DNA from 3 places in the Arthrobacter sp. Z1-15 genome. Region 2 is predicted to be linked to each of the others. Evidence: predicted binding sites of a transcription regulator. Region 2 holds the regulator's gene; each other region holds the start of a gene.
The links. Region 2 encodes HrcA, which represses chaperone genes, less so after heat shock. Its sites were predicted from a motif close to TTNGCACTCGNNNNNNNCGAGTGCNAA; they were not measured.
Positions count from the first base shown of each region.

Region 1: the regulator HrcA is predicted to act here: its motif matches at 3,365-3,391, upstream of M1D40_RS04140 (Hsp20/alpha crystallin family protein).
Region 3: the regulator HrcA is predicted to act here: its motif matches at 1,904-1,930, upstream of groES (co-chaperone GroES).

Region 1 covers NZ_CP096454.1:885,649-891,521, forward strand. The annotation lists gene purH (bifunctional phosphoribosylaminoimidazolecarboxamide formyltransferase/IMP cyclohydrolase) at 1-1,185, shown strand, start outside; gene M1D40_RS04135 (NADP-dependent isocitrate dehydrogenase) at 1,414-2,580, shown strand; gene M1D40_RS04140 (Hsp20/alpha crystallin family protein) at 2,703-3,260, opposite strand; gene M1D40_RS04145 (glutamate--cysteine ligase) at 3,445-4,902, opposite strand; gene M1D40_RS04150 (hypothetical protein) at 5,060-5,599, opposite strand.
Region 2 covers NZ_CP096454.1:2,324,213-2,330,085, forward strand. The annotation lists gene M1D40_RS10625 (PhoH family protein) at 1-740, opposite strand, end outside; gene M1D40_RS10630 (GerMN domain-containing protein) at 1,068-2,009, shown strand; gene M1D40_RS10635 (16S rRNA (uracil(1498)-N(3))-methyltransferase) at 2,044-2,808, opposite strand; gene dnaJ (molecular chaperone DnaJ) at 2,811-3,953, opposite strand; gene hrcA (heat-inducible transcriptional repressor HrcA) at 4,089-5,102, opposite strand; gene M1D40_RS10650 (DUF3097 domain-containing protein) at 5,293-5,873, shown strand, end outside.
Region 3 covers NZ_CP096454.1:3,040,305-3,046,177, reverse strand. The annotation lists gene M1D40_RS13885 (ABC transporter permease) at 1-695, opposite strand, end outside; gene M1D40_RS13880 (siderophore ABC transporter substrate-binding protein) at 761-1,711, opposite strand; gene groES (co-chaperone GroES) at 2,068-2,364, shown strand; gene groL (chaperonin GroEL) at 2,445-4,055, shown strand; gene M1D40_RS13865 (acyltransferase family protein) at 4,222-5,873, shown strand, end outside.

The DNA.
Region 1 (5,873 bases), 1.4 Mb from region 2:
AAGAACCACCCCTCGGTCGCCGTCGTAGTGGACCCGGAGAAGTATTCCGACGTCGTGACGGCAGCGGCAGAGGGCGGATTTGACCTCAGCCAGCGACGCCGCCTGGCCGCTGAAGCGTTCGCCTCCACAGCAGCCTATGACAACGCCGTAGCGGCCTGGACCGCGGAGCAGTTCGGTGACGGAACCGCGGAAGGCACCAGCTGGCCTGCCTACACCGGCCTGGCGCTGGAGCGGTCGGAGGTCCTGCGCTACGGCGAAAACCCGCACCAGGACGCTGCCCTCTACGTGGACAAGAGTGCCCTGCCCGGAGTTGCCCAGGCAGACCAGCTGCACGGCAAGGCCATGTCCTACAACAACTACGTGGACGCGGACGCCGCGCTGCGCGCCGCCTTCGACTTCGATGAGCCGGCCGTCGCCGTCGTGAAGCATGCAAATCCCTGCGGTGTTGCGGTCGCTTCCCCGGATGCAGCCGACCCCATCGCAGATGCCCATGCGAAAGCCCACGCCTGTGATCCGGTCTCCGCTTTCGGCGGCGTCATCGCAGCCAACCGAACCGTCACCGCCGGAATGGCCGCAACGGTCCGGGACATCTTCACCGAGGTTGTCATTGCCCCCGATTTCGATCCTGAAGCTGTGGAGATGCTCTCCGCGAAGAAGAACATCCGCCTGCTGACCCTGCCCGAGGGCTACGGCCGCAATGCAGCCGAGTTCCGGCAGGTCTCCGGAGGCATGCTGATCCAAAAGTCAGACAAGATGCAGGCAGAGGGAGACAACCCCGAGAACTGGACGCTCGTGTCCGGCCCCGCAGCTGATGACGCAACGCTGTCCGATCTGGCCTTCGCCTGGACCGCAGTCCGCGCTGCCAAGTCCAACGCCATCCTTCTGGCTAAGAACGGCGCCTCGGTGGGAGTGGGCATGGGCCAGGTCAACCGGGTGGATTCCTGCCGCCTCGCCGTAGAACGGGCCAACACCCTCGGCGGCCCGGACGACGAACGAGCCCGCGGTTCCGTTGCTGCCTCCGACGCATTTTTCCCCTTCGCAGACGGACTGCAGATCCTGATCGACGCGGGAGTCCGCGCCGTCGTCCAGCCGGGCGGATCCATCCGCGACAACGAAGTTATCGAAGCCGCAAACGCTGCGGGCGTGACCATGTACTTCACCGGCGCCCGGCACTTCTTCCACTAGAACACGGCCTCGTCCGCGGCCTGGCTGCGGGACCGCCGGAGTAATCTGCGGTCCCGGAGTTTAGGGCGCCTCTAGTGGGCTGTGGCATAGTTGGACACAAATACAGACCAAAAAGACGGGCTCCGTCATGCCACAAGTCATGCTCCGGTGCCCACCAACACACAAGGAGATCGTGTGGCTGACAAAATCAAGGTTGTGGGTTCTGTTGTAGAACTCGACGGCGACGAGATGACCCGCATCATCTGGCAGTTCATCAAGGACCGCCTGATCAACCCGTACCTGGACGTAGACCTGAAGTACTACGACCTCTCCATCCAGAACCGCGATGCCACTGATGACCAGGTCACCATCGACGCTGCCAACGCCATCAAGGAACACGGCGTGGGCGTCAAGTGCGCCACCATCACTCCGGATGAGGCACGTGTTGAAGAATTCGGCCTGAAGAAGATGTGGGTTTCCCCGAACGGGACCATCCGCAACATCCTCGGCGGCGTCGTCTTCCGCGAACCGATCATCATTTCCAACATCCCGCGCCTGGTCCCGGGCTGGAACAAGCCGATCATCATCGGCCGCCACGCACACGGCGACCAGTACAAGGCCACCAACTTCAAGGTCCCCGGTGCGGGCACCCTGACGCTGACCTACACCCCCAAGGACGGCGGGGAAGAAATCAAGACCCAGGTTGTCACGTACGGTGACGACGGCGGCGTGGCCATGGGTATGTACAACTTCAACGACTCCATCCGCGACTTCGCCCGGGCGTCCTTCGCCTACGGCCTGCAGCGGAACTACCCGGTGTACCTCTCCACCAAGAACACGATCCTGAAGGCCTACGACGGCCAGTTCAAGGACCTGTTCCAGGAAGTCTTCGACGCCGAGTTCAAGGACCAGTTCGAAGCAGCCGGCCTGACCTACGAGCACCGCCTGATTGATGACATGGTTGCCTCCGCGATGAAGTGGGAAGGCGGCTACGTCTGGGCCTGCAAGAACTACGACGGCGACGTCCAGTCCGACACCGTGGCACAGGGCTTCGGCTCGCTGGGCCTGATGACCTCCGTGCTGATGACCCCCGACGGCAAGACCGTTGAGGCCGAAGCAGCCCACGGCACGGTCACGCGCCACTACCGCCAGCACCAGCAGGGCAAGCCCACCTCCACGAACCCGATCGCCTCGATCTTCGCGTGGACCCGTGGCCTGATGCACCGCGGCAAGCTGGACAACACCCCCGAGGTCATCAACTTCGCGGAGACCCTCGAAGATGTTGTCATCAAGACGGTCGAGTCCGGCAAGATGACCAAGGACCTCGCGGCCCTGGTCGGCCCGGACCAGGCCTACCTGACCACCGAGGAATTCCTCGCTGAGCTCGATGCCAACTTGAAGACCCGCCTGGGCTAAAGTCCGGACGCTTCAACGCACGACGACGGCGGCGCCTCACCTTCACGGGTGGGGCGCCGCCGTCGTCATTGGTGCCGGCGGTCGCTAGCTCCGTTCGCTAGCTCCGGGAGTCGCCGGGGTCCCTAGATGCCGGAGCCCTGGTCGCCCGAAGAGCCCGAGCCGGAAGAGCCGGAGCCCGACCCTGAAGAACCGGAACCGGACTCCATGGAGCCGGAGCTGCTCGAAGCCGACGAGCTTACCGATTCCGAGCTGGACTGGCCGCTGATGGTGTTCGAATCCTTGTAGGAGGAAGACACCTCGATCTTGCGGGGCTTCGCCCTTTCGCTGACCGGAATCAGAACGCTGAGGACGCCGTTCTCGTACTTGGCGGAAATACCCTCAATATCAATCCCCTGGCCGAGGTTCAGCTGGCGCAGGAACGAACCGGATTCGCGTTCCCGGGTTAGCCAGGTAACGCCGTCGGAGGCCTGGATGGTGCGTTCTGCCCGGATGGTCAGCAGCTGGCCGTCCACGTCCACATCGACGGAACCCGGGTCAATGCCGGGCAGATCGGCATTCAGGATGTAGTGGTCGCCCTCTCGGTAGAGGTCAATGGGCATCAACCGCAGCCGCTGCCGCGGATCCAGCAGGGCTCCTGCCATACGGTCGAGTTCGCGGAATGGATCAAACTTCATGGCCATCTGTCATCAACTCCTTACGCCCACCTGCACGGCAGGCGAATCGATATTCGGAACTTCAGAAGGGTCGATAACTTGAGTCACATCGGCTCAAGAATGAAATTAGATTAGCACTCTCCATGGGGGAGTGCCAGAACCGGAACGGTTTTCGTGCCCCGGGCAGCAAAACTTTCCCGGCAGGTCCGGCTCAGTCCACCGGCCACTCATGGACGGGGGCGTTGGTGTGCATGTTTTCCCAGTACCGGCGGGTCATTTCCGCCAGTGCGGGCCTGCGGTCCAGGCCTTGGCGCTCAAGCCTGCGCAGGTAGGCAATCTGCCAGGATGCTCCGTTTTGTTCGGTGCGTGCCCGTTCCCTGATGACATCGAGATACCGGCCGATCAGGTTGTCGTCGACGCCCAGCTCCCGGAGCCCGGAAGCCGCCTGCGGAATCAGGTGCCGGATGATCAGTTCGGCGACAGGGGTTTCGCCAATGCCCGGCCAATAGACGGTTGCCTCCAGCCCCGACCGTGCGCAGGCCAGGAAGTTGTCAGCCGCACTCTTGAAGGCCAGCCGGCTCCACAGCGGCCGGTCCGCGGTGCGGAGGTGCTGGACCAGGCCGTAAAAGAAGGCGGCATTGGAAACGACATCAAGAACGGTGGGGCCGGCCGGAAGGATCCGGTTTTCCAGGCGCAGATTGGGGGTGTGCTCGCCGGGGTCATATATGGGGCGGTTCCACCGGTAGACCGTTCCGTTGTGCAGCCTCAGTTCCGGGAGCAGGGGGGCCCCGGCGGCCGTTGAGCCTCCGCTGCTGCGTGACAGTTCCGGCAGGAGCGCCGGGAAGTAGCGGACGTTTTCCTCAAACAGGTCAAAAATCGAGGTGATCCACCGTTCGCCAAACCACACGCGGGGCCGCACCCCCTGGTTCCTCATCTCGGGAGGGCGGGTATCGATGGCCTGCTTAAAAAGCTCGATGCGGGTTTCGTGCCACAGAATATGTTCCAGGAAGACGGGGGAGTTGGCGGCAAGGGCCACCTGGGGAGCGGCAATGATCTGGGCGGCGTTCCAGGCCGGGGCGAAATCTTCCGGGCTGACCTCCAAATGAAGCTGCACGGAGGTGCAGGCAGCCTCAGGGGCAATGTTCTTGGCGTAAAAGGACAACGGCTCCGTACCCCGCAGGTCCACGTGCACATCTTCACCGCGGGCCTGGAGAACCGACGTGTTCAAGGCCGCATAGCGCTTGCCCGCGCTCAGCCATTCCTTGTCCTCGAGCACTGCAGGCTGGAGGGTCGGCAGGATCCCGACCATCAGAATCTCCGTCTTCACCTCAGCGGCACGCGTATCTGCCCGGTTCAGTTGAAACCGGAGGGAATCTTCAAGGTCCCTCAGGCCGGACCCCTTGATGGACAGCGCCGGGTGGTTCATCTCGATGTTGAAGGCACCAATTTCGGTCTGGAAGGCCGGGTCCGCGATCTTCTCCAGAACTGCAGTATTCCGGAGCGCAGGAGCAAAGTCCTGATTGGTCAGGTTCAGCTCCAACTCAAGCCCGATGCTGGAGGTGTCTGCGAACTGCGCGGTGGACAGATATCCGGCAAAGCGGTCGAGGTTCTCGAGCAGTCGCTGGCGGTAACGCGTGCGCTGCTCGCGGCTGTAGGTTTTGCTGTTCACTTCGGCGCCCATTGTTCGAACATAACCATGGGGGCCGAAGGATGTATAGCGTGCAGAGCGGGGAAACCCGAAAAAGTCGGGCCCGGAAAGGAAAATGACGTCCGGCCTGTCGGGCTGTCCCGGCCGGGCGGAATCTCCCGGCCGGGATCTGCCGGTTCTAGGACCGCAAGAGGCCCTGGAGGACGTTGCTGGCCCGCTGCATTTCACCGTGCTGGGCGCCCATGACGATCACTGCGCCGGAGAAAAGCGGGATGGACCACTGCAGCAGCTTCAGCTGGCGCTGGGCGGACTGCAGTTCCTTGGAGGCGGCGGGGTGCGGTTCGGTTGCGCCCACCGCACCCTCTTCGGAGTACTTTTCCACTTTTCGCCCGACGATGCCGGCGTAGAGGGTCACCAGTGCACCAACCACGGTAACGCCGGTCTTGTAGATGGTTGCCGACCCGACTCCCTCCTGCTTTGCGACGCGGCCCTTATTGTCCCCGACGAGCGCCAGCCCGGCCACGAAATGCGAGATGATCGCGGCTGACTGAACAGGGGCCCATTTCTTCCACCCCAGACTGGAGAGCCGGGTGCGCTCTGCCGGGTCCTTGGCCTCGGCGGCCGCGCCGTTGAGCCCAATGGCTCCCATGAGCGAACCTCCGAACCACGCGGCCGCGGTGAGGTCATGCACGGACCGGGCAAACAAATTTCCTGCCACTGGAATCTCCTCTTGCTTCGGATCGGATTGAGCATTGGATGGGACTGAGTAAACCGACGCCCGGAGCGCCGGTCAGGCCGCCAGCAAACCACGTGCTCCCGGAGCTCCACAAGGGTGCCGGGCCCGTCCGGCAGGGCTACCACACAGGGTGTGGCCAAGGGTTAACAAAAAACCCTAAGTGTGCTTACTTCGGCTTTACTAATGGGTACTAAGTGTGCTTATTATCGAGTGTGTTCGGTGTAGCTGATCTTCATCGGCAAGGATTCTGATTCTT
Region 2 (5,873 bases):
TGCGCTTCGTCCAGGATGATGAAGGCGTCGTTGAGGGTACGTCCGCGCATGTACGCCAGCGGAGCCACTTCGATGGTTCCGGCGGCCATCAGCCGCGGAATCGAGTCCGGGTCCATCATGTCGTGCAGCGCGTCGTAAAGCGGGCGCAGGTAAGGATCGATCTTGTCGCTGAGCGTTCCGGGCAGGAAGCCCAGGCGCTCTCCGGCCTCAACCGCGGGGCGGGTCAGGATGATCCTGCTGACTTCCTTCTGCTGCAGCGCCTGGACCGCCTTCGCCATGGCGAGGTAGGTCTTGCCGGTGCCGGCCGGCCCGATCCCGAACACGATGGTGTTCCGGTCGATCGCATCAACGTAGTTCTTCTGGTTCAGCGTCTTGGGCCGGATGGTGCGGCCGCGGGTGGACAGGATGTTCTGGGTCAGGACTTCCGCCGGACGCGACGCACTCTGGTCCCTGAGCATGGTGATGAGCTGTTCAAGGAGCTGCGGGGTGACCTTGGTCTGGCTGCGTGCCAGTGTCCGTACCTCGGTGACCAGCCGGTGGGTACGCTCCACCGCGGGTGCCGGACCGGAGATCGAAAGCTCATTGCCCCGCACGTGCAGGCTGACTTCCGGATAAGCGGCCTCGATGATTTTGAGTGCCTCGTCATTGGCACCCAGTGACTGGACCATGTGTTCAGTGGAATCAAAGACAATGGTCTGCTGATCCAGCCCGATGGTGCCAATTCCTGAGGATTCAGTCATATATTCGGCCTTCGCAGGCCTTTCATCGCCCCTTTTGGAGAGTGTGTTGTTTGCAGAATGTTGTGAACGAGCATGCGGCCTGCACGTGTTCCTGGCCAGCGTGCCCGCCGGTGTTAAGACAGACAGTCCAATATTACTTGATGCTGCCCCGCTGCGCCCGCCCTGATTTCCGCCTTCGGTGAACCGGGAGGCAGTGCGGCCGGGAACACGCTTCCCCTGCCCGGTATCAATCGGGTCTCAGTCCGGTCGCAGGAAGGTCAAGACCGCGGATCCGGCGTTTGGCATGTGCCAAGCTGGGAAGCGACCGTTTTGCGAAAGGAGGACTGAATGGGATTAAAACGCCGGTTGGCGCAGCCGGGCCGCCGTGGATACCTCGGACTGCTGGCCGTCTCTTCGCTCCTCCTCAGCGGCTGCGGAGTGGTCGCCGCTACCCCCACCACTACGATGCCCATCTCCTTCGGAGATGCTGCGGGGAGCACTGTTGCCGCTCCGCTGAGCGCCCCTCCTCCGGCCGAGGGCAAGCCCGCCCCGGGCCGCATCCCGGTGTACTGGCTGGGCCTGAACGGGTCTGACGTACACCTCTACCGGGAGTTCCAGCCTGCAGAGAAGGACGGCGACCCCATCGGGGAAGCAGTTCTGGCCATGACCTCGGGCGCGCCGTCGGACCCCGACTACTTCAATCCGTGGAAGAAGGCCGGCAGCGTTTCCGCCTCAATCTCGGGCAAGAACGTCATCACCGTGGATATCTCCGAGGATGCTTTTGGAACGTCCATGGATGCAGGAATGGCGCACCGCGCGGTCCAGCAGCTGGTCTACACCGCCACCGCAGCAGCTTCCAACGCCGGGCTCACCACCGTTGGCCACCAGTCCTCAGTAGTGCTGCTGGTGGACGGCAAGGCGGGATACACGGCCTTCGGCCATGAAGTCCTGGAGGGCCCTCAGCAGCGGGACCCGGCACTCATGGCACCCATCTGGATCATCGACCCGCAGGAGGGCGACAGCACGCAGCCCAGCCTCACGGTCCAGGGTACGGCCGTGCCCGAAGGCGGGCAGCTGTCCTGGCGGGTGGAGCCCATCGTTGACGGCCGGCCCGCGGGAGAGGCCGTGGCTCGGGGCTACGCCGAACTCGAGGCCTCCACCGGCGGACCCTCGCTCTTCCGCTTTACCGTTGAGCTGCCCGCCGGCGAGTACAGCGTGAGCGTCTTCCACGGCACGGAGCGTGCCAACGAAGATTCCAAGCGCGTGACCGTCACTTCAGCGGCCCAGTAGCACCGGGCCCCGTCCTACCAGCGGCTGCCCGGCCCTACCAGCGGCCCAGCGCGGAATTCAGGACGGCAAGGGCAGCAGGCCCCGCGGTTGAAGAACGCATCACGTGCAGGCCCAGGCGAACAGCCACGGCTCCGCCGCCGCGCAGCAGCTCCACTTCCGAAGCGCTGATTCCGCCCTCCGGCCCCACGACCACCGCAATGCTCAGCGGCCGGTCCCCTGCGCGCCGGCGCGCCTCGGTGACCGCCGGAACCAGGGCGCCGTCGGCCTCCTCATGCAGCACCAGCACCAGGTCAATCCCGGCAAGCCGGCGCGCCAGCGCCTTCGACTCCGCCAGCTCTTCCACCGAAGGCACGGCTGAACGCCGGGACTGCTTGGCGGCGGCGGTGACAATGCCCTGCCATTTCGCCTGCCCCTTGGCGGCCTTGTCCGCACGCCAGCGGACAATGCTGCGCTCGGACTGCCAGGGGATGACCCTGTCCACGCCGAGCTCCGTTGCCGCTTCGACGGCCTGCTCGTCGCGGCCGCCCTTCGCCAGGGCCTGGACCAGTATCAGGGTTTCGGCCGCTCCGTCCTCTTCGGTGACGGCTTCCACGCTAACTTCCAGCCGCGCAGGCGAGGCAGCTGACACAGTTCCAGTTAGCCGCAGCCCCGCGCCGTCCACGATGTCCACCGGCTCGCCCGGGGCGAGGCGTTTCACGGCAACAGCGTGGTGGGCCTCCGGCCCCTCGATTACCAGCACGGATCCGGGCACCGCGGCGCGCACGGCCCCCGGATCACCGAAGAAGATGGGGTTGGTCATGGCTAGAGGTTGCCCAGGCGGTCCCGCAGCCTGGCGAAGACACCGGAACCGCTGCCGGCCAGGCGTCCCTCTGCGTATTCCTCGCCGCGCAGCTGGGCCAGCTTGCGGAGGAGCTCTTCCTGCTCTGCGTCCAGCTTCTGCGGGGTTTCAACGTGCAGATGAACCAGCAGGTCTCCGCGGCCGTAGCCGCGCAGGTGAGTGACGCCCAGCCCCTTGAGGGTGGTGATCTCGCCCGACTGGGTGCCGGCCTTAACGGTGATCTCGCGGTCGCCGTCGAACGTCTCGAAGTTGATCGAGGAGCCCAGGGCGGCTGCGGTCATGGGAACCGTCAGAGTGGCATGCAGGTCATCACCTTCGCGGACGAAGGTGGGATCTGCATTGACCCGGATCTCCACGTACAAATCGCCCTGGGGCCCGCCGGCGGTTCCGGCTTCGCCCTGGCCGCTGAGCTGGATCCGCGTGCCGGTGGCAACTCCGGCGGGGATCTTGATGTTCAGGGTGCGGCGGCTGCGGACGCGGCCCTCGCCGGCGCACTCGTGGCAGGGGTCCGGAATGACCGAGCCGAAGCCCTGGCAGGAGCCGCAGGGAGCGCTGGTCATGACCTGGCCCAGGATGGACCGGACGGCGCGCTGCACCTGGCCGGTGCCGTGGCAGATGTCGCAGGTCCGCGGGGAGGTGCCGGGCTGGCAGCAGCTGCCGTCGCAGGTCGGGCAGGTGACGGCGGTGTCGACGTCGATCTTCTTGTTGGTGCCGAAAACGGCATCCTTGAGGTCGATCCGCACGTTGATCAGGGCGTCCTGGCCGCGGCGGGTGCGCGAGGCCGGTCCCCGGCCGCCGCCCGCTCCGGCTCCGCCGAAGAAGGTGTCGAAAATGTCCTGGAAGCCAAAGCCCTGGCCGCCGAACCCGGCACCGCCGCCGAAGCCGTTGTCGTTGCCGTTTTCATTGCCGGTGGTGTCGTAGATGCGGCGTTTCTGCGGGTCCGCCAGCACCTCGTAGGCGTGGGTCACAGCCTTGAATTCGTCCTGCGCTCCGGGAGCGGAGTTGACGTCCGGGTGCAGCTTTCGGGCCAGCTTCCGGTACGCCTTCTTGATTTCTTCGCCCGTGGCGTCGCGTCCAACGCCCAGGACCTGGTAGTGATCGCTCACTCGTGCACATCGCTTCCTGTAATTGCAGTTTCCGCTTCTGCGGTGTTCTCTTCGCTTCGAAGACTTCCGCCGGTGGCCGGCCGCCCTCAGGCGGGCCGGCCACCGGCGACTGCTGCTGTATTGTCTAACGTTTTTCTAGTTGTTCAGTATCCGGGAAAGGTAGCGGGCCACGGCACGGACAGTCGCCATGGTGTTGGGATAGTCCATGCGGGTTGGACCCAGCACACCCACCTTCGCCGAGGAATCCGGTCCGTAGCCGGTGGCCACCACTGATGCCTCCGACAAGGAACCGTGGGGGTTTTCGCGTCCGATCCGGACGGAAACACCCCGGGCGTCCTGCTCCATTTCGGACAACAACCGAAGCATGACCACTTGTTCCTCAAGTGCCTCGAGGATCGGGCCGATCGTCAGGGGAAAGTCTACGGTGGACCGGGCCAGGTTGGCGGTTCCCGCCATCACCATGCGGTCCTCGCGGTTAATTCCGGCCAGCTGCTCGAGGCAGCGGGCCAGTGCCCCGGCGTTGCGCCGCTTCTGCGCCGGAACCGTTGCCAGGCACTCGGCGAGCTGCCCGGTGATACGGGTCAGCGGGGTCCCGCCCAGCGCGGCGAGGAAATGCTGCCGCAGCTCCAGGAGGTCCTGTTCCGCGACCTGGTCCGGCATCGTGATGACGCGCTGCTCCACCCGGCCGGTGGTTGAGATCAGGACGACCAGCACCTGGGCAGGTGCGAGCAGGACAAACTCGATGTGCCGCACGCGTGCGTTCCCCAGATGCGGATACTGCACAACGGCCACCTGGTTGGTCAGCTGCGACAGCAGGCGGACGGTCCGTTCCATCACGTCGTCGAGGTCTTCGGCGCCCTCCAGCAGGGTCTGGATTGCCCTTCGCTCGGCCGCCGAGAGCGGCTTCACGTCCGAAATCCGGTCGACAAACAGCCGGTAGCCCTTGTCGGTGGGGATGCGGCCGGCTGAAGTGTGGGGAGCAACAATCAGCCCCTCTTCTTCAAGGGCCGCCATGTCGTTGCGGATGGTTGCGCTGGAGACGCCGAGCTGGTGCCTCTCCACGAGGGCCTTGGAGCCAACGGGTTCGCGCGAATGGACATAGTCCTCAACAATGGCCCGGAGCACCTCGAGTCTGCGTGGTTCACTCATGGTTTTCCCTCCCTCGCTGATGGCCGTATGTTCTGTGTGCCCGGAGCGTTCCCGGTTAGCACTCACCATGCCTAAGTGCTAAGTCTAATACGGATCGGGGTCGTTGCTAGCATTGAGTGGCCCGTGCCGCACTGCTGCCGGACGTGCACTTGCCGGCTGCAGCGGACCAACCAAAGCGAGGAAAACACCAGTGTCCAACTTTTCGTGGGGGCCGCAGGACATCAGTGCTCCGGCCCGGAAAACACTTCCCAAAGTCGGAGCCGAGGCGGGCCTGGTGCTCGAAGACGTGCAGAGCGGCTGGGTCGGAGCGGTGGTGCGGGTGGAGAAGTCCGGCGGACTGCATCTGATGGTGCTGGAGGACCGCCGGGGGAAAACCAAGTCCTTCGAACTGGGTTTCGGCTTCCTGCTCGACGGCGAACCGGTGGAAGTGGTGCCCGCCGTCAAGGCCGCGGCACCTGCGTCGCGGCGAACGGCGTCGGGTTCCCTTCGGGTGGACAACGTGCGGGCGCGCACGGCACGGGCGAGCCGCATCTGGGTGGAAGGCAAGCACGACGCCGAACTGGTGGAGAAGGTGTGGGGCGACGACCTCCGTGTGGAGGGCATCGTCGTCGAACCCCTGCACGGGGTGGATGACCTGTACGCTGCCGTCCGGGACTTCAATCCGGGCCCGGGGCGACGGCTGGGAATACTGGTGGACCATCTGGTGGCCGGTTCCAAGGAGTCCCGCATTGCCGCCGAGGCCATGAAGCATCCGGGTGCACGCGGAAACGT
Region 3 (5,873 bases), 720 kb from region 2:
GCGAGGTAGCCGATGACGGTGAGGATGCCGACAATCCACAGGAGCTCATAGCGGCCCCGCAGGACACCGGAGAAATCTCCGACCATCCAGCTGTTCAGGGTCTGCAGGAGATCGGTGCGGTACGCAAAGAAGGTGGTGACGGCGGAGATGACGCCGCCGAGCATGATGCCCACCAGGGGGACAATGAGCGTGTTGCGCAGCGGCAGGCGGCGCAGGATCAGCAGGAACAGTGCTGTTCCGGCGGCTGCGAAGACCGTGGCCGTGGACATCTTCATCATCATGGAGGCACCCGGAAGCAGGACGGTGACCACCAGGATGCCCAGCGAGGCGGATTCCACGGTGCCGATGGTGCCCGGTTCCACGAATTTGTTGCGCGCCATCAGCTGCATGATCAGGCCGGCAACGCTGACGGCCATGCCGGCCAGGATGATGCTCAGGGTGCGGGGAACGCGGCTGACCCAGAAGACCTGCCAGGCCCCGGGATCTCCGGCCAGCAGCAGGGGCAGCGAAACATCGCTGACCCCGATGAACATGCTAGCCAGGGCCAGTGCCAGGACCGCTGCTGCGCCCAGGACCAGGCTGACCGCGGTACGCGGAAACCGCCGTCGTCGGGCAGCGACGGCAGCGGCCCGGGGAGACGGCGGTGCATCGGGGGCGGAAGCGGTGCCCGGTACACGGGCGGCGGTGGCGCTCATAGGAGAAATCCGGTCTTGCCTTGGGTTCCGGCGGTGATGCCGGAACCCAAGGCGTCGAGGGGTTGTTAGGAAATGCCGTTCTGGACTTCGGTCACCATGCTGTCCACGTTGCTCAGGCCGTAGCCCACGAGGTACCAGCTGGAAGCGTCCAGGGCGGTGATGCGGTCATTCTTGGCGGCGTTGGTGCCGTTGACCAGCTCGTTGTCCATGACGGCCAGTGCTGCCTCGCCGCTCTCGCCAACCGCGGTGTCGCGGTCGATCACGAAAAGGTTGTCGGGGTTTTTGTCCGCGATGTACTCGGCGGTGATGGATTCGCCGTGCTTGCCGTCGGCTTTGATCTCCGCAACCGGGGAGACGCCGAGGACGTCGTGGATGATGCCGAAGCGGGAGCCGGCGCCGTAGGCGGTCATTTCTCCGCCGCTCGTCATGACAATCAGCCCGGTGCCGGCATCCGCGGCAGCGGTCTTGGTCTCTTCGATGCGCTTGTCGATGGCGGCGAGCTTCTCGTCGGCTGCGTCTTCCTTGTCGAAGATGCGGCCCAGGGTGCCGGTCACTTCCTTGAAGGACGCCATGGAATCGGCCGCGTCAACGCTCAGGTCGATGGTGGGGGCGATCTTGCTCAGTTCCTCGTAGGAGGCGGCTACGCGGCCGGAGATGATGATCAGGTCGGGGGCGCCCTCGCTGATGGCTTCGAAGTCCGGTTCCTTCATGGAGCCGATCTTGGCGTAGTCATCGCCGGCGTACTTGGAGAGGCTTTCGGGGAAATTGGCAGCAGGTACGCCGTCGACGTCGATGTCGAGTGCGTCCATGGTGTCGAGGGCGCCAAGGTCGAAGGTGTACACGGTTTCAGGGTTAACCGGGACCTCGGTGCTGCCCTGGGCATGCTCCACCGTGATGTTGGTCTGTTCGGGGGCTGAATCCGCAGTGGCGGCAGTCTCCGCTCCGCAGGCGCTCAGCGCGAGGAGGGAAGCCAGGGCGGTGCCGGCGACAAGGCGGGACTTCACGATACTTTTCACTTGGGGAGCTCCAGTTGCTTGGGTCCGGTCCGGCGGGATACTCCTGAAGCGGACGCAGAAAAACCAATAGGTCACAGAAATGTTTGCTAATAGAACGCACCTGAAAACTATCGGTTAGGTAAGGCTAAGGCAAGTTGAAGGACCGGATGACGCGAGATGAAGCTCCGGGCGGAGGCCCCCGGCACGCCAGTATTGGCACTCGCCTTGACCGAGTGCTAACCGTTGCATAAAGTCGGAGCTAGCACTCTCCCAGTGAGGGTGCTAATTCCTGAGGGAAGCGCCAACCGGCACCGCGACGACGGCCAGCGCCCACCGACGGTCCACATCCGTTAGTAACTACGCAAAGGAGAGCCCGAGTGTCGGTCTCGATTAAGCCCCTTGAGGATCGTATTGTTGTCCGCCCCCTCGAAGCCGAGCAGACCACTGCTTCCGGCCTCGTTATCCCGGACACCGCCAAGGAAAAGCCCCAGGAGGGTGAAGTTGTCGCAGTAGGCCCCGGCCGCGTTGATGACAACGGCAACCGCGTTCCCGTTGACGTTTCCGAGGGTGACGTTGTCATCTACTCGAAGTACGGCGGAACCGAAGTCAAGCACGGCGGCCAGGAATACCTGGTGCTGTCCGCCCGCGACGTACTGGCCATCGTCGTTAAGTAGTTGAAAAAGGAAAACCCCGGCCAATCTGGCCGGGGTTTTCTGATGCAGGTGCAGATGTAGCTGTCGGAAAGGACACACACATGGCAAAGCAATTGGAGTTCAACGACTCCGCCCGCCGCTCGCTGGAAGCCGGCGTCGACAAGCTGGCCAACACCGTTAAGGTGACCCTCGGCCCGCGCGGCCGCAACGTAGTGCTCGCCAAGACCTGGGGCGCTCCCACCATCACCAACGACGGCGTCACCATCGCCCGCGAGGTGGAGCTGGATGACCCGTACGAGAACCTTGGCGCACAGCTGGCCAAGGAAGTAGCCACAAAGACCAACGATGTTGCCGGTGACGGCACCACCACCGCAACAGTCCTCGCGCAGGCACTGGTCAAGGAAGGCCTGCGCAACGTTGCTGCCGGCGCAGCTCCGGGCCAGCTCAAGCGCGGCATGGAGATCGCAGTCGAGGCAGTGGCCGCACGGCTGCTGGAAAACGCCAAGGAAGTTGAAGGCAACCAGGTTGCGCACGTCGCTGCCATCTCCGCCCAGAGCATGGAGATCGGCGAACTGCTGGCCAAGGCCTTTGACACCGTCGGCAAGGACGGCGTCATCACCATCGAGGAATCCTCCTCGACGCAGACCGAGCTGGTCATCACCGAAGGCATGCAGTTCGACAAGGGCTACCTGTCCCCGTACTTTGTGACTGATCCGGAGCGCCAGGAAGCCGTCCTCGAAGACGCGCTCATCCTGATCAACTCCGGCAAGATTTCCTCGGTTGCCGAGTTCCTGCCGCTGCTGGAAAAGGCGCTGCAGGCCTCCAAGCCGCTGTTCATCATCGCCGAGGACATTGAGGGCGAAGCCCTGTCCACGCTGGTGGTCAACAAGATCCGCGGCACCCTGAACGTCGTAGCCGTCAAGGCTCCGGGCTTCGGCGACCGCCGCAAGGCCATGATGCAGGACATCGCCACCCTCACGGGTGCGCAGGTTGTCTCGCCTGACCTGGGCCTGAAGCTGGACCAGGTTGGACTGGAGGTGCTGGGTTCCGCCCGCCGCATCACCGTGACGAAGGACAGCACCACCATTGTTGACGGGTCGGGCTCCGAAGCCGACGTCGCAGACCGTGTTGCCCAGATCCGCGCGGAGATTGAGCGCACGGATTCCGACTGGGACCGCGAGAAGCTGCAGGAACGCCTGGCCAAGCTTTCCGGCGGCATTGGCGTCATCAAGGTTGGCGCAGCCACCGAGGTGGAGCTGAAGGAAAAGAAGCACCGCATCGAAGACGCCGTGTCCTCGACGCGTGCAGCCCTGGAAGAGGGCATTGTGGCCGGCGGCGGTTCCGCACTGGTCCACGCTGCCAAGGCCCTGGACACGGACCCGGAGGTTGCCAAGCTCGAAGGCGACGCCGCCACCGCCGTGGGCCTGGTCCGCCGAGCCCTGGCGCAGCCGCTTCGCTGGATCGCCGAGAACGCCGGCGCCGAAGGCATGGTTGTTGTCGCCAAGGTCACCGACCTCGAGGTCAACAACGGCTTCAACGCCGTAACCGGCGAGTACGAAAACCTGATCGAAGCGGGCATCATCGATCCCGTCAAGGTCACGCGCTCAGCACTGCGCAACGCTGCGTCCATCGCCGCGCTGGTCCTCACCACAGAAGCTCTTGTGGTCGAGAAGCCGGCCGACGACGACGAAGATCACGGTCACCAGCACTAGGCACCGTAAAAGCCCCGGTACAGCAGCGGATTTCCGCGGCCGTACCGGGGCTTTTGTCTGTTCCGGCCCGGGCGCAGAGCCGGACTACGCCCAAAACGGTCAGGGAACGCGGTGGTCCGGACGGTAAACTTCACCGGTTGTTTCGGATCAGAGGAAGTTTTTTATCGTGAGTCTAGACGCGGCACCGGCCGCACAGGACCGGCGCTACCGGCCCGAAGTGCAGGGCCTGCGCGCGCTGGCCGTGGTGCTCGTGGTGGTTTACCACGTGTGGCTGGGCCGGGTGTCCGGGGGAGTGGACATTTTCCTCCTGATCTCGGCGTTCCTCCTCACCGGCTCTTTTGTCCGCACGGTCGAGTCCGGCCGGCCGCTGGAATTGGGCCGCTACTGGCTGCGCCGGTTCAAGGGACTGCTGCCCGCGGCCGCCGTCGTGCTGGCCGCAGTGCTCGCCGCCTCCGCCTGGCTCCTGCCCAAGTGGAACGCGGTCTTCACACAGGCCTGGTCATCGCTCTTTTACGTCCAGAACTGGACCCTGGCCAACAGCTCCGTGGACTACTACGCACGGGACAACAGCTCGGCCAGCGCCCTCCAGCACTTCTGGTCCCTTTCCGTCCAGGGACAGGTTTTCCTCCTGTGGCCGCTGATCTTCGCCGGAGCGGCAGTCGCCGACCGCCGGCTGGGGCTGCGCTACCGGCACGTCCTGATGGGCGTCTTCGGAACTGTCTTTGCCTGCTCGCTGGCTTTTTCCATCTGGCAGACGGCCGCCAACCAGGGCTACGCCTACTTCGACACCCGGACCAGGCTCTGGGAATTCGCGCTGGGCTCACTGCTTGCCCTGGTTCTGCCGTACCTGCGCTTCGGCCGGGTGCCGCGCATCGTCATGGGCTGGGCCGGTGTGGCAGCGATGCTCAGCTGCGGCCTGGTGCTGCAGGTCCAACAGCAGTTCCCCGGGTACATGGCGCTGTGGCCCACCCTGGCTGCAGCCCTGATCATCATCGCCGGCGACACCGGCAGCGCCGCCGGAGCCGACCGCTTCCTGTCCGCCAAACCGCTGGTCGCCATGGGGAACACCTCCTACGCGCTGTACCTCTGGCACTGGCCGGTCCTCGTGTTCTGGCTGGTGGCCGCCGATAAGGAAAACGCCGGGCTGCTGGACGGGGCTGCGGTCATTGCCGCGTCATGTGCCCTGGCGGTGTTGACCACCCGGCTGGTGGAAACACCTTTGGCCGCCTGGGCCCGGCCCCACAACCGGCTCTGGCGTACCGCCGTCGTCGTTGCCGCCAGCCTGGCGCTGGTGGCGGCGCCGCTGACCGGCTGGCAGGCCTCGGTCCGCAGCCAGGAACAGGCAGCCAACCGGCAGTCGGTTGTGGACAACCCCGGTGCCCTGGCGCTGGGCCCGGGCTTCGAATTCGCCGGCTCCCGGGAGGCCGCGGTCAAGCCTTCCTCCACGGGGATGGGTGCTGAATGGGCACGCACCGACGGAGCCTGCGAAGAAACGTACATGCCCGCGGATCCGCTGCTGGACGGCTGCCTTCGCGTCGGAACGGGGGAGGGGGCGGCCCGGACCGTCGTCGTGCTGGGGGACTCGCACGCCCAGCAGTGGCTTTCCGCCCTCGGCCCCGTGGCCAGGGCCAACAACTGGCACCTGATCGCACTGCTGAAGCCGGGCTGCCGCTACGGCGCCGAGTCCGAAAGCCGCACCCCCGAGTGCAATGCCTTCAACGCCGCGTCCCGGAACTACGTGCTGGAAACCGGGCCTGACGCCGTCTTCACCGTCGCCTCAGTGACGGCGCCCAGTTCCCCGGACGAGGTCCTCGCCGA